Regions from separate parts of the Streptosporangium sp. NPDC004631 genome, predicted to be linked through region 2. Evidence: riboswitches for the same ligand, from Rfam matches in the RefSeq annotation. Region 2 holds a riboswitch; the other holds the start of a gene.
What was found. A riboswitch is a leader RNA that binds a small molecule or an ion and turns the genes downstream of it on or off. The one in region 2 is predicted to bind S-adenosylmethionine.

Region 1 (7,691 bases), on a different contig from region 2:
CACGGTCTCGCAGCAGTCCATGAAGGCCCCGGCCCAGCGGTGGGTCAGGAACCCCGCGTGGTCGGAGCCCAGGATGCCCTCAAGCAACTCGGCCGCGACCTCGTCGGGCAGCAGGCGGAAGTACTCCGGCGGCGCCCAGGGGGTGTGCGAGAAGTGGGCGATCCGCAGGTCGGGCCGCTCGCCCCTGAGCATGGCCGGGACCAGGGCCAGATGGTAGTCCTGCACCATCACCCTGGCCCCGGGCGGGGACTCCTCGGCCAGCGCCGTCGCGAACGCCTCGTTGTACGCCCGGTAGGACTCCCACTCCCGGCGGAATCTGGCGTCGAACTGCGGCCGGTTGGGGGCGTCGTACAGCAGGTGGTGCACGAACCAGAGGGTGGAGTTGGCGACCGCGTTGTAGGCCCGCTGGAAGGTCGCCGGGGGGATGTCGAGCATCCGCAGCGCCCCGGTGTCGTAACCGGCCTCGTCCAGCCGGCCGCCGGGGGCCAGCCGTACGACGCCGCGGTCGCCGTCGGACAGGGCGGCGCAGACCCACAGGATGTCGAGCCCCCTGGCCACCTCGGACAGGCCGGAGACCAGGCCGCCGCCGCCCCGGCGCATGGTCGGCGAGCCGTCCTCGGAGAGGGTGAAGGAGACGGGGCCGCGGTTCGAGGCCACCAGGATCGCGCTCATATGGATCCCCTCGCCTGGGGAGGTGCTTGTCCTGAAGGTTAACCAAACATAACCGGCGACCATAGGATGTCGGGCGACTGTGACCGCTGATGGGGGCTCGCGATGGCGCTGGACGAGACGACCGAGGAACTGGCGCGCGCGGCAGCCCGAGGCGACCACCGCTCGCTGGGTGAGCTGCTCAAGCGGATCGAGCCCGATGTGCTGCGGCACTGCGGGCGGATCCTCCCCTACCGGCAGGACGCCGAGGAGGCGTCCCAGGACACCCTGCTCGCGGTGGCCCGCAACATCGGCCGCTTCGAGGGGCGGGCCAGGTTCAGCACGTGGCTGCACATCGTGACCGCCAACTGCGCCCGTACCACCTACCGCTCGCTGAAGCGGCGTTCGGCCGAGCAGGCCTCCGACGAGCTGCCGCTGCACAAGCCCGACGTCGCCCGGGTGAGCGTGATCGCCGGTTCCCGGCTGGACCTGCTCGACGCGATGGAGGCGCTGGAGGCCGACAAGCCCGACCTGGCCCAGGCGCTGGTGCTCCGCGACATCTGCCAGCTCGACTACAGCGAGGTGGCCGAGCAGCTCGGCATCCCGCTCGGCACGGCCAAGTCCCGTATCCATCAGGCCCGTAAGTACGTCCAGGGAGCGCTGGGCGACGCCTACGGCTTCTGACCCCGCCGCGCGTGCCGGCCGTGCCGTAGCGGTCGCCGATTCACCGGGGACGGGAGGGCGCCCTCGGTCCAGCGGCTGTTCAACGGCTTGTGGCCCGGGAAGCGCCGTCCGAAAGATAACACGATGCGTCTCGCGGAGTGAGACGACTGGTCAGGGTGGCCGCGGGTCGGGGTAGAGTGCATGAGACCTGCGCGTCAGGTCCACAACTGCATATTGCTCATCCAGAGGGGTGGAGGGACCGGCCCTGCGAAGCCCCGGCAACCCTCCCGGTTCAAGACTCGCGATCTGGCGAGGTCGGCCGGGACAGGTGCCAATTCCGGTCTGTGACCAGGGTGGTCGCAGACGAAGATGAGGGAAAGGCCTCGCTTCATGGCGCTCGCGAACACTGAAACCACCGTCCCCCTCGACCAGGCCGACCATGTCGACGACCCGCGGAGCCCGCGGTTCGGCCCGGCCGTCGCGCTGTCCTGCCGCGAGTGCGGTGCCCGCTCCGGACTCGGCCCCGACTTCGCCTGCGCCGAGTGTTTCGGTCCTCTGGAGGTCGCCTACGACTTCGGCCGGGTGACCCGGGAGCAGATCGCCCGGGGGCCGGCCAGCATCTGGCGTTACCGCTCCCTGCTGCCGGTCCCGGCGGACGTGGCCACCAAGCCCAACATGGCGCCCGGCTGGACCAGGCTCGTCAAGGCCGGCAACCTCGCGCGTGAGCTGGGCATCCGCTCGCTGCACGTGAAGGACGACTCCGGCAACCCCACGCACTCCTTCAAGGACCGCGTGGTGGCCATCGCCGTCGAGGCGGCCCGTAACTTCGGTTTCCACACCCTCTCCTGCTCCTCCACCGGCAATCTGGCCGGTGCCGTGACCGCGGCCGCAGCGCGGGCCGGGCTGGACGCCTGCGTGTTCATCCCGTCGGACCTGGAGCAGGCCAAGATCGTCATGGCCTCGGTCTACGGTGGCAGGCTCGTCGGCATCGACGGCAGCTACGACGACGTCAACCGCTTCTGCTCCGAGCTCATCGGCGACGAGCTGGGCGAGAAGTGGGGCTTCGTCAACGTCAACCTCCGGCCCTACTACGCCGAGGGCTCCAAGACGCTGGCCTACGAGATCGCCGAGCAGCTCGGCTGGCGGATCCCCGACCAGATCGTCATCCCGGTCGCCTCGGGCTCCCAGCTCACGAAGATCGACAAGGGGTTCAAGGAGCTGATCACGCTCGGTCTCGTCGAGGACACGCCGTACCGGATCTTCGGCGCCCAGGCCGAGGGGTGCTCCCCGGTCTCCGCCGCCTACCGGGCCGGTCACGACGTGATCCGCCCGGTCAAGCCCGACACGATCGCCAAGTCGCTCGCGATCGGGAACCCGGCCGACGGTCCCTACGTGCTCGACATCGCCCGGCGCACCGGCGGCGCGGTGGAGGACGTCACGGACACCGAGGTCGTCGAGGCGATCCGGCTGCTGGCCAGGACCGAGGGCATCTTCGCCGAGACCGCCGGTGGCGTCACCGTCGGGGTGCTGCGCAAGCTGGTCGCCTCGGGGCGGCTCGACCCCGACGCCGAGACCGTGGTCCTCAACACCGGCGACGGCCTGAAGACCCTCGACGCGGTGGCCGACCAGGCGCGCCCCACCGCCGTCATCCGGCCGTCTCTTGACGCATTCCGTGCGGCTATCGCCTAGAACTCGTGAAAGGTACTTAATTATGAGCGTTTCTGTGCGGATTCCGACGATTCTCCGTACGTACACCGGCGGCTCCGCCGAGGTCGGCGGAGAGGGCGAGACCCTGCGTGATGTTCTCCAGAAGCTGGACGTCGACTTCCCGGGGATCGGTGCCCGAATTCTTGATGAAACGGGGAAGATTCGTCGTTTTGTCAATGTTTACGTCGGTGATGAGGATGTCCGATTCGCTGACAATCTGGACACGGCCACCCCCGCCGGCGTTCAGGTCTCCATCATCCCGGCGGTCGCCGGAGGCTGACCCCTCCCTGGTCGGATGCCGTCCGCCGGCGGGTCCGTCTCCTGTCCCGGCGATCTGTCCCCGTACATCCCGTCCACCACACCCGCACCGGCCCGGCCGCGTGCGGGTGTCGTGTTTTATGACGCAAGCTCATATTTGTTGAGCCGGGACATGGTGCAATATTTAACTAACTAATCGTGATAGCAAAACTCTGCCTGCGTGTTGAATGCGTCCGTAAAGCAGTAGTTTGCTGATTGGCTCTGTTGCCCAATGCTCTATCACAGGTATGGTCGAGGACGATCGACGTAGGCGATGTCTCCGCCTCGGAGATTGAGGACTTCGCGGAGGAATGGGCGGCGTCCTCAAGTCCAGTAAGAGGAGTCGGAAGTGGCGCAAGGCACCGTCAAATGGTTCAACGCGGACAAGGGCTACGGCTTCATCGCGGTAGACGGTGGTAAGGATGTTTTCGTCCATTACTCCGCGATCCTGATGGATGGCTATCGTGCGCTCGAACAGGGCCAGCGGGTCGAGTTCGAGATCACGCAGGGACAGAAGGGCCCCCAGGCGGAATCCGTCAGGGCGGTCTGATTCGTCCGTCAGTTCGTCGGGAAGTGCCGGTGGACCCCGCGGCAGCGCAGTCCGTGCGGATCCTCCCGCGCGTCGGCCCGGCTCGTCGTTTCGATCGGCGGGCCGGGCCTTCGTCTAGGCTGGGGCCAGGTCAGGGGGACTCTGGCTTGCACTCGGCAGGGGGGAGTGCTAAACAGTTGCTTAGCACTCTCCATTGGTGAGTGCCAAACCCTGGATCGAGACGATGGGGTCCGCCGAACGGAGTCGCGGACCCGTATGCCGTCGCGGGCGTCGGCTCGATCTGGTGCAAGCCACCCTGTGTTTGGGAGGTCTAGCCGTATGGCAGCCAAGATGATCGCGTTTGACGAGGACGCCCGGCGCGGTCTCGAGCGTGGTATGAACCAGCTCGCGGACGCCGTCAAGGTGACCCTCGGCCCCAAGGGCCGTAACGTCGTGCTGGAGAAGAAGTGGGGCGCTCCCACGATCACCAACGACGGTGTCTCCATCGCCAAGGAGATCGAGCTTGAGGACCCGTGGGAGAAGATCGGGGCCGAGCTCGTCAAGGAAGTCGCCAAGAAGACCGACGACGTAGCCGGTGACGGCACCACCACCGCCACGGTGCTCGCCCAGGCCCTGGTGCGTGAGGGCCTCCGCAACGTGGCCGCCGGCGCCAACCCGATGTCCCTGAAGAAGGGCATCGAGGCCGCCGTGGAGCGCGTCTCCGAGGAGCTTTCCAAGCTGGCCAAGGACGTGGAGACGAAGGCGCAGATCGCCTCCACCGCCTCCATCTCCGCGGGCGACCCGCAGATCGGCGAGATGATCGCCGAGGCGATGGACAAGGTCGGCAAGGAAGGTGTCATCACCGTCGAGGAGAGCAACACCTTCGGCCTGGAGCTTGAGCTCACCGAGGGCATGCGCTTCGACAAGGGCTACATCTCGCCCTATTTCGTGACCGACCCGGAGCGTATGGAGGCCGTTCTCGACGACCCGTACATCCTCGTCGTCAACTCCAAGATCTCCGCCAACAAGGACCTGCTCCCGGTCCTCGACAAGGTCGTGCAGGCCGGCAAGCCGCTGCTGATCATCGCCGAGGACATCGAGGGCGAGGCCCTGGCCACCCTGGTCGTCAACAAGATCCGTGGCCTGTTCCGCTCGGTCGCGGTCAAGGCCCCGGGCTTCGGTGACCGCCGTAAGGCCATGCTGGGCGACATCGCCATCCTGACCGGCGCCCAGGTCATCAGCGAGGACCTCGGCCTCAAGCTGGAGTCCACCACGCTGGACCAGCTCGGCCGCGCCCGCCAGATCATCGTCACCAAGGACGAGACCACCATCGTCGACGGTGCCGGTGACGCCGAGCAGATCGCCGGCCGGGTCAACCAGATCCGCGCCGAGATCGAGAACACCGACTCCGACTACGACCGCGAGAAGCTCCAGGAGCGTCTCGCCAAGCTGGCCGGCGGCGTGGCCGTCATCAAGGCCGGCGCGGCGACCGAGGTCGAGCTCAAGGAGCGCAAGCACCGCATCGAGGACGCCGTCCGTAACGCGAAGGCGGCCGTCGAGGAGGGCATCGTCCCCGGTGGTGGCGTGGCCCTGCTGCAGGCCGGCGCCAAGGCGTTCGACAAGCTGGAGCTCCCCGGCGACGAGGCCACCGGTGCCGCGATCGTGCGCAAGGCTCTTGAGGAGCCGCTGAAGCAGATCGCCGTCAACGCCGGCCTTGAGGGCGGCGTCGTGGTGGAGAAGGTGCGCAACCTCACCCCGGGTGAGGGCCCGAACGCCGCCACCGGTGAGTACGTCAACATGTTCGAGGCGGGCATCATCGACCCGGCCAAGGTGACTCGTTCCGCTCTGCAGAACGCGGCGTCCATCGCGGCGCTGTTCCTCACCACCGAGGCCGTCATCGCCGAGAAGCCCGAGAAGGCCGGTGCCGCTCCCGCGATGCCGGGCGGCGGCGACATGGACTTCTAAGTCCTGACGCTTTCACGGAAGAGGCGACCCCGAGGTGCAGGGGCCGCCTCTTCTGGCGTCCGCGGTGTTCTCCGGCGGAGCCCGGTCAGCGCAGCTGCGCGGGCAGCTCCCGGGTGTGCAGGACGGTCAGCGAGGTGACCGCGCGGGTCAGGACCACGTAGAGCCGGGCCAGGCCGCGTGGCTCGGCGTCCACGATGTCGGCCGGCTCGACCACGATGACGTGGTCGTACTCCAGGCCCTTGGCCAGGGTCGCCGGGACGACCAGGAGACGATGCTCCTCGGCCGAGTCCTGGCTCAGCACGCGGTGCTCCAGGGCGGAGAGCGCCTCCGACACCGCGACGACCGAGGCGTCCGGGACGATGACGCCGATCGAGCCCTCCCGGGACAGTGTCTCCCGCGCCGTCTCCAGCACCGCCTCCGTCAGGCCGGTGGCCGGTTCGGGCGCGTGCCGTACGGACAGCGAGCCCACGCCGGGGCGGAGCGACCGGGGAGGCGCCAGATCGGGCGCGATCGAGGGCAGCAGCCGCGCGGCGTAGTCGAGGACCTCCCGGGGGACGCGGAAGCCCAGGGTGAGCTCGGTGACCGTGCCGTCCTCGAAGCCCAGGTGCGTCAGGACCTCCCGCCACGAGCGGGCCGACCAGGGGGTGGTGCCCTGCGCGATATCGCCCAGCACGGTGGCCGCGCCGGTACGGCAGCGCCGCCCCAGGGCGCGTAGCTGCATCGCCGACAGGTCCTGGGCCTCGTCCACGACCAGGTGCCCCAGCGGGGTGGTCCGCTCGATCAGGTCGCCGAGCTCGTCCATCAGCGCGCCGTCGGCCGCCGACCACTTCGCCGAGCGGAAGGACCTGGGGGGCCTGGTCCAGAGCAGCAGGGCCTGTTCGTCGGCGGTGAGGTCGTCCTTGGCCGCGGCGGCGAGGAAGCCGGGGTCGCTGAAGAGGCGGTGGAGCACCTGCTCCGGGGTCACCTTGGGCCACACCCGGTCCACGAGCTGCTTGACCGGCCTGGACCGGGCGACCGCGTCCTGCACCCGGTCGTCGGGGGCCTCCCCGCGCTGCTCCATCCGGACGAGCACCAGGTGGGCCAGCCGCTGGGCCAGAGCCGCCCGGCCCGGACCGTAGCGCGTGGTGCCGCGGAGCGAGGCGACGATCTCACGGACCTCGTGATCGGCCACCCGGTAGCGGTTGACCCCCTTGGTGAACAGGACGCCCTCGTCCGGTTTGACGATGTGCGTCCACAGGGCCCGCCTGAGCACCGGCACCATCCGCGCGTCGCCCTTGACCGTGCCGACCGCGGGATCCTCGGGCGCCCGGTGGTCGCCCAGGATGCCGGCGACCGTGGTCTGGTCGACCTTGACCTCGCCCAGCGCGGGGAGAACCGAGGAGATGTACGCGAGGAAGGCCCGGTTCGGGCCGACGATCATCACTCCGGACCGGGCGAGCCTCTCCCGGTGGGTGAAGAGCAGGTAGGCGGCCCGGTGCAGGCCGACGGCGGTCTTCCCGGTCCCCGGCGCCCCCTGGACGCACACGGTCAGCCCCGGCTCGGAGCGGACGATCTCGTCCTGGTCGGGCTGGATGGTGGCGACGATGTCGCGCATCGGCCCCGAGCGGGGACGCTCGATCTCCTCGGTCAGGATCCTCGACTGCCGGATGACCTCCCCCTGGTCGAGACGCTCGTCCTCGAAGGCGGTCAGGTCGCCGGCGTGGTAGCCGAACCGGCGGCGGAGCGCGACGCCCATCGGGTCGGACGGGCTCGCCTGGTAGAACGCCCGCGAGACCGGGGCCCGCCAGTCGATCACCAGGGGGCGGCTGCGGTCGTCGTGGACGTGCCTGCGCCCGACGTGGACGGTCACGGGAAGATCGTCGTCGGCCGACCGGTCCAGGCG
Region 2 (7,691 bases):
GGGATGTCGACGCCGCCCACCGAGATGTCCTCCAGAACCCAGCGCTCGAACATCTGCAGCGGGGTGTCCCAGCGCATCAGCTCCTCGATCGCGGTGGGCAGCAGGCCGTGGTCGGCGCGGAGCCGTTCCAGCTCGGCGGGGTTGCGGAAGAGCGACCACCAGCCGTTGCCGGTGACGTTGACGGTGGCCTCGTGCCCGGCGTTCAGCAGCAGCACGCAGGTGCCGACCAGCTCCTCCTCGGTGAGCTTGTCGCCCTCGTCGGCGACCAGGGCCAGCGCGCTGATCAGGTCGTCGCCGGGGTCGGTCCTGCGGGCGCGCGCCAGGCCGAGAAGGTAGTCCGAGAACTCCTCGGCGGCGCGTACGGCGGTGTGCTGGGCCTCGATGGAGGGCTTGAGCTCGTACATCCCGCAGATATCGGCCGACCAGGGCCGGAGCAGGTGCCGGTCGGCCTCGGGCACGCCGAGCATCTCGGCGATCACCGTCACCGGGAGCGGCTCGGCCACCTCGGCGATGAGGTTCCCTCCGCCGCGCTCGACGAACGCGTCCACGAGCTCCCCGGCGATCTGGGCGACCTTGGGGCGGAGCGCCTCGACCATGCGCGGCGTGAACGCCTTGGAGACCAGGCGCCGGAGCCGGGTGTGGACCGGCGGCTCGACGTCCAGCATCCCGGCCCTGACCACCCGCCAGAACGGATCCTGGAACTCGGGGTCGTCCGGGTTGCCGAACTCGGCGTGGGTGGCCACGTGCAGGTAGGAGCGGCCGAGCCTGCGGTCGCGGAGCAGCGCGTTGACGTCGGCGTGCCGGGCGACCAGCCACTGACCGGTCGGCTCGAAGAAGCTGACCGGCCGCTGCCGCCTCAGCTCCGTGTAGACGTCGTAGGGGTGGGCGACGAATTCCGGATTCCAAGGATCAAAGTGCACACAAGCATGGTAATAGCGCTTACACCGTCAATGACCCTGATCACGGATTCAGGCTGCTCCGCCTCCTGTCGACTTGCGGAGTCCTGGCGGGGGTCGGTTATAGTTCCCCCCGTAGGTCATGAGTGCCAGTGACAAGCCCCGGCTCGCTGGCCGGCAACCCTCGCGTCCGCGGCGGGGTGCCCCGGGTGAGGACCTGGTCCGGCGCGGAGCGTGCCGGGCAAGCGCGGGCTCCACGCACCAACGCCACGGTTGGGGTCCGATGACCTCGAAGGAGAGTTGGCGTGTCCACACTGACGATCTTCACCCCCGCCGTTCCCGCCGCCGTGACCGTCCCGGCGAGCCGCGCCTCGCAAGACCGTCGGATCCCCGCCGTGCTCGGCTCGGACCTGGAGGTCCCGATCAAGGGCGGCAGGCTGATCCCGTACGCCAACCTCGACTACGCCGCCAGCGCCCCCTGTCTGGAGCCGGTGAGCGCCGCCGTCGCCGCCGCGCTCCCGGCCTACTCCAGCGTCCACCGCGGCGCGGGATACGCCTCGCAGCTGACCACCGCCCGCTACGAGCAGGCCAGGCACACGGTCCGCGCCTTCACCGGGTCCCGCCCCGACGACGCGGTGATCTTCACCCGGAACACCACCGACGCCACCAACCTGCTGGCCCGCAGCCTGCCCGAGGGGACCACCGTCGTGGTCTTCGACACCGAGCACCACGCCTCGCTCCTGCCGTGGGCCAACGCGGTACGGCTCGCGATCCCCGCCTTCCCCGGCGAGGCCGTCCGCGCCGCGGACGAGGCCCTGGCCGAGATCGACGGCCCCAAGCTGCTGGTGGTGACCGCCGCCTCCAACGTCACCGGCGAGCTGTGGCCGATCGCCGCCCTGGCCCACATCGCCCACCGCCACGGCGCCCGCGTCCTCGTCGACGCCGCCCAGCTCGTCCCGCACCGCCGTCTCAACCTGACCGCGCTCGGCCTGGACTACGTGGTCTTCTCCGGTCACAAGCTCTACGCCCCGTTCGGGGCCGGGGCGCTGATCGGCCGCGCCGACTGGCTGTCGCGGGCCGAGCCGTACCTGAAGGGTGGCGGCGCGGTGCGGGCGGTGAACGACGACGGCGTCCACTGGCACGAGGACCCCGAGGCCCGTCACGAGGCCGGTACGCCGAATGTGCTCGGCGCGATCGCGCTGGCCGCCGCCTGCGACGCGCTGACCTCGACCGGCTGGTCCGTGCTGGTGGACGAGGAGGAGCGCCTTCTCGGCCAGCTGCGCGCCGGTCTCGCCGGGATCGAGGGGGTTCACGAGCTCTCGCTCTGGGGGCCGGACCACGCGCGCGTCGGCATCGTCTCCTTCGTGGTGGACGGCTTCACCGCCCGTGAGGTCGCCGAGGCCCTGTCCGGCGAGTACGGCATCGGCGTCCGCGACGGCAAGTTCTGCGCCCACCCCTTCGTCCGCCACCTGCTGGGCACGGGGAACGGCGGCTGCGAGGACGCCGCCGCCTCGGCCGTCCGGGCCTCCATCGGCATCGGCACCACCTCCGAGCACGTCGACCGTCTGATCACGGCTCTGTGGGATCTCGTCTCGCGTGTCTGACGTGGCAGCATGGGGCTTATGACTGAGCCTCGTGTCCAGGGCGCGCCCCGGGAAGTGAACGTGGGGATCGGGGCCGGAGCGGACGCCGTGGCGGGCACACGCGGCAAGGAGCTCGCGACCGAGGACATGATCCTCAACATCGGGCCGCAGCACCCGTCCACCCACGGGGTGCTGCGGTTGCGGCTCACCCTGGACGGGGAGCGGATCGCCTCGGCCGAGCCGATCGTGGGCTACATGCACCGCGGCGCGGAGAAGCTGTTCGAGGTCCGCGACTACCGGCAGATCATCGTGCTGGCCAACCGGCACGACTGGCTGTCGGCGTTCGCCAACGAGCTGGGCGTGGTGCTCGCGGTGGAGCGGATGCTCGGCATGGAGGTGCCGGTCAGGGCGGTCTGGACGCGCACGCTGCTGGCCGAGCTGAACCGGGTGCTCAGCCACCTGATGTTCCTCGGCTCCTATCCGCTGGAGCTCGGCGCGATCACACCCGTCTTCTACGCGTTCCGGGAGCGCGAGACCCTCCAGGCGGTGATGGAGGAGATCTCCGGCGGGCGGATGCACTACATGTTCAACCGGGTCGGCGGCCTCAAGGAGGACATGCCGCTGGGATGGCTGGGACGGGTCTCCCGCGCCGTGGCGGACGTGCGGCGGCGGCTGCCCGACATCGAGCGCCTGATCGCCGGCAACGAGATCTTCCTTGCTCGCACGGTCGGGGTGGGGGTGCTGGACCGTGAGACGATCATGCAGTACGGCGTGAGCGGCCCGATCGCCCGCGCCGCCGGGGTCGACCTCGACCTGCGCAGGGACGACCCCTACCTGGCCTACGGCGAGCTGCCGGTCCGGGTCGTCACCCGGTCGGCCGGAGACTGCAACGCCCGGTTCGAGGTGCTGCTGGAGCAGGTCAAGGTCTCCCTGGACCTGGCCGACGCCTGCCTGGAACGGCTCCGCGAGCTGCCCCGGGGGCCCATCAACCAGCGCCTCCCCAAGGTGCTGAAGGTTCCCGAGGGCCACACCTACGCCTGGACCGAGAACCCCCTGGGCGTCAACGGCTACTATCTGGTCTCCCGCGGCGAGAAAACCCCGTGGCGGCTGAAACTCCGCTCGGCGTCCTACAACAACGTCCAGGTGCTCCGCGAGATGTTGCCGGGCAACCTGATCTCCGACATGGTGGCCATTCTCGGTTCGATGTTCTTCGTCGTGGGCGACATCGACAAGTGACCCACCGGAGGGCAGCATGATCGAGCACGGCGCGGAGACGGTGCCCCGCGCGGGGGACGGGCGGCGGGACAGGTACGTCGACTGGCTCCGCGCGATCAGCCTGACCGTGGTGGTGCTCTGGCACTGGGCGTTCACGATCCTGCGCTGGGGGACGGACGGCCCCTCGCCGACGAGCCCGCTGGGCTTCACCTCGGGGCTGTGGATCCTCACCTGGCTGTTCCAGGTGCTGCCGATCTTCTTCTACGTGGGCGGGTACGTCCACCTGCTCTCGTGGAACCGGGCCTGTGAGCGCGGGATCGGCATCGGGAGCTTCGTGTGGCGGCGCATCCGGAGCCTGTCGATCCCGACGCTGGCGCTGGCCGGGGCGTGGATCGCGGTGGGCGGGATCGTCCGATGGGTGTTCGAGATCGACTGGATCGACCGGGTCGTGCTGCTCGTGCTCAGCCCGCTCTGGTTCATCGGCGTCTACCTCATGCTGATCGCCCTGCTCCCCGTCATGCTCTGGCTGCACCGGCGCTTCGACGTGCTGGTCCTCATCTGGCTCGGCGGCGCGGCCCTGGCCGTCGACGTGCTGCGGCTGCGGTACGGCTACGAGGCCGCCGGCTGGCTCAACATGGTGCTGGTCTGGGGGCTGGCGCACCAGGCGGGGTTCTTCTACGAGCGGATGGTGGCGCTGCCCCGCCGACTGGACGTCGCCACCCTGTGGACCGGGCTGTTCGCGCTCTTCGGCCTGGTCTACTCGGGGATCTACCCGGGCTCGATGGTGGGGGTGCCCGGCGACAAGCTGTCCAACATGGCACCGCCGACCTTCGTCATCGTGGCACTGCTGATCTTCCAGATCGGCCTGGTGGAGGTGGTGCGGCCGTTCATGGAGCGCCTGCTGGAGCGTTCCGGGTGGCAGCGGGCCAACGAGACGATCAACAGGTTCGCGCTGCCGCTGTTCCTGTTCCACACCACCGGCATGGCGGTCTGGGTGGGACTGGCCTGGCTGGTGTCCGGCGGCCCGCCGGGCGCGCGGATCCCGCCCGACCTGTTCTGGTGGCTGGAGCGCCCGCTGGCCGTCGTGGGACCGCTGCTCTGCACCCTGCCGTTCCTGCTGGTCTTCGGCCGGAGACGGGTGCTCACCGGAAACGGGTTCGGGAACGGGTCCGGAAACGCCCTCTGACCGGACGCCCCGGCGGACGGGCGCGCCACCCCTCGGCGGACCGAGGGGTCAGCGGTCCTCCTCGGAGTCCTTGGGCACCTTGCAGCAGTACTCCAGGTAGACGGCCGCGCAGATCAGGATCACGCAGGCGATGAAGGACCCGCCGGCGATCAGGAAGTCCCGGCGGGGCACGCCCCGCTCCAGCAGGTCGGCGGTGTAGAGGGTGAACCCGGCGAAGATCCCCGCGAAGATCGCCCCCGCGTACGCGGAGGCCTTGGCCAGGGCCACGAGACGGGCCACGGCCAGCGGCTCGACCGGCTTGGTGTCGGGCCTGCGCTCGATCCTCGCCTTCGTCATCCACCCGCTGTACACCTCGCCGAGCGCGAGCAGGAACACCGTCGGGATCGCGGTCCACGGTACGGCGGGCAACGACGAGTAGAGCGGGTTCAGCAGCCCCCAGGTGAGGACCGCGAACACCGCGAAGAGGCCGACGAGCACGCCGGGACGGCTCGGCCTCACTCGGGGCTCTGCAGGGTCAGGTCGGGGCGGAGCCGTACGTACTCCTGGTCCAGGCCGGAGAGCAGGTCGGCGACCGGCCGCCCGCCCAGGACGGCGTCCGGGTCGGCCCGCACCCACGGCACCAGCACGAACGCGCGCTCGTGCGCCCTGGGGTGCGGCAGTGTCAGCTCGGGGTCGTCCGAGACGACGTTTCCCACACTGATCAGATCGACGTCCAGGGTGCGCGCTCCCCAGCGCTCCACCCGGACCCGGCCGAAGGCGTTCTCCACACTCTGAGCACGATCGAGGAGCATCCTGGGTTCCAGGTCGCTGCGCGCGATCACCACCACGTTGAGATAGGCCCCCTGATCCGGACCGCCGACCGGGTCGGTCTCGTAGACCGGGGAGACCGCGACGAACTCCAGCTCCCGGCTGTCGAAGAGCGAGTCGAGCGCGCCCTGGAGCGTGTCGAACCGGTCGCCCAGGTTGCTGCCGAGCGCCAGCACAACCTTCATGCCCGGCTCCGGGTGATCGTCACGATCACGTCGTCGAACGGCAGCGGGATGGGCGCGGCCGGTTTGTGCACGCTCACCTCCGCCGACAGCACCGGCTCGGGGGCGAGACAGACGTCCGCCAAGCGCTGGGCCAGCGTCTCGATCAGGTCGACCGGTTCGCCTTCGACGACCTTCACCAGGTCCTGGGCGAGCTGCCCGTAGTCCACGGTCCTGGCCAGATCGTCCTCGGCCGCCGCGGGGGCGGTGTCGAGGAAGAGCGTGACGTCGACGACGAACTCCTGGCCGAGCTCCCGCTCCGCGGCCAGCACTCCGTGCCGTCCCCGTGCCCGCAGGCCCCTCACGCTGATCCGATCCGTCACGCGGCTTCCTCCTCCTCGTCGTCGTCGCCCTGCAGCACAGGTGAACCGTGATGTAACCAGAGCCGCCATCCCTCCGCCGCCCTGACGAAGGTGTTGCTCGCCACCACCTTGCCCGCGGCGAAACTGGAGTCCCCCTCGTCGCCCGCGGTGAGAATGTTCTCCTCACAGGTGAGGACGGCGACGTCGCCCAGGACCATGACACGGACGTCGGTCAGCACAAACTGGATGTAGGGGGTGTTGGCCATGATGAGGGCCCAGGAGCGCAGCACCTCCTGACGGCCGTTCACGATCGGCCACCCCGGGTGCACGCAGCTGACCTGCTCGCCGTCGATGTCCTCGGCCCAGATCTCCGTCATCCGGTCGAGGTCGGCGTTCTCGATCGCGGTGTAGAACGCCTGGTTGACCGTCTCGACGGCGGTGGTGTCGACGCTCATGATCTCGCTCTCTGGACTGCTGCGGCCACGCGGACGGCGTCCGCGTTCGGGCGTACGTCGTGTACTCGCACGCACCACGCCCCCGCCGCCGCGGCAAGGGCGGTCACGGCGAGCGTGGCGTCGTCACTGCGGCCGAAGGGGCGCGGAGTGCCGTCCGGATCGGCCAGCAGGCGCCCCAGGAAACGCTTCCGCGAGGCCCCGATGATCAGCGGGTAGCCCAGCTCGGCGAGCTGGTCGACGCCCGCGAGCAGGGCCCAGTTGTGTTCGGGGTTCTTGGAGAAGCCCAGGCCGGGGTCAAGCACGATCTGGTCCTCGGCGACCCCCTCGGCCAGGACGGAGGCGACCCGCTTGGACAGCTCCTCCCGCACCTCGGTGAGGACGTCACCGTAGACCGCCCGGCTGTCCATCGCGTGGCTGTGGCCCCGCCAGTGCATCACCACGTACGGCACCCCGGACGCGGCCACCACCCGCGGCATCGCCGGATCCGCCAGGCCGCCGCTGACGTCGTTGACCAGCTTCGCGCCGGCCTCCACGGCCGCCTGGGCGACCTCGGCCCGCATCGTGTCGACGCTGACCGTGACACCGTGGCGGCTCAGCTCCCGGATGACCGGCTCGACCCTGGCCAGCTCCTCCTCCAGCGACACCCGGGCCGCACCCGGCCTGGTGGACTCCCCACCCACGTCGACGAGGTCGGCCCCCTGTTCGACCAGGTCCAGGCCGTGCCGTACGGCCGTCGCCGGATCGAACCACCGCCCACCGTCGGAGAAGGAGTCGGGGGTGACGTTGACCACGCCCATCACCAGGCATCGGCCCTCATCGGGCATCCCCGGCACCCTCCACGTAGTCATGCGGACAAGCCTAGGCGTTGTCCGCTCTTCGCCCATATCGCGGGTCCGGCTTGTGGCATAACGAATCACCCCGTCCGCCGCGAGATGGTCGGCCGTCGCTCGACGGACCGCTCAGGGGGCCTGCCGGCCATGCGTTTCCTCCACCCAGATCCTGGCGCTCCAGCGGACTCGGCCGTGG

Region 1: linked by a shared signal. The riboswitch ahead of thrC (threonine synthase) and the one ahead of ACWEF2_RS28955 (aminotransferase class V-fold PLP-dependent enzyme) in region 2 are both predicted to bind S-adenosylmethionine.

What each region holds. Positions count from the first base shown of each region.
Region 1 is NZ_JBSGCR010000022.1:24,513-32,203, forward strand. It holds gene ACWEF2_RS21445 (alpha,alpha-trehalose-phosphate synthase (UDP-forming)) at 1-678, opposite strand, end outside; gene ACWEF2_RS21450 (RNA polymerase sigma factor) at 775-1,332, shown strand; SAM riboswitch class I at 1,547-1,687, shown strand; gene thrC (threonine synthase) at 1,702-3,000, shown strand; gene ACWEF2_RS21460 (MoaD/ThiS family protein) at 3,023-3,298, shown strand; gene ACWEF2_RS21465 (cold-shock protein) at 3,665-3,865, shown strand; gene groL (chaperonin GroEL) at 4,184-5,809, shown strand; gene ACWEF2_RS21475 (HelD family protein) at 5,895-7,691, opposite strand, start outside.
Region 2 is NZ_JBSGCR010000042.1:4,485-12,175, forward strand. It holds gene ACWEF2_RS28950 (cytochrome P450) at 1-920, opposite strand, end outside; SAM riboswitch class IV at 1,035-1,150, shown strand; gene ACWEF2_RS28955 (aminotransferase class V-fold PLP-dependent enzyme) at 1,202-2,500, shown strand; gene ACWEF2_RS28960 (NADH-quinone oxidoreductase subunit D) at 2,519-3,715, shown strand; gene ACWEF2_RS28965 (acyltransferase family protein) at 3,732-4,880, shown strand; gene ACWEF2_RS28970 (DUF3180 domain-containing protein) at 4,929-5,378, opposite strand; gene folK (2-amino-4-hydroxy-6-hydroxymethyldihydropteridine diphosphokinase) at 5,375-5,872, opposite strand; gene folB (dihydroneopterin aldolase) at 5,869-6,231, opposite strand; gene ACWEF2_RS28985 (nuclear transport factor 2 family protein) at 6,228-6,665, opposite strand; gene folP (dihydropteroate synthase) at 6,662-7,513, opposite strand.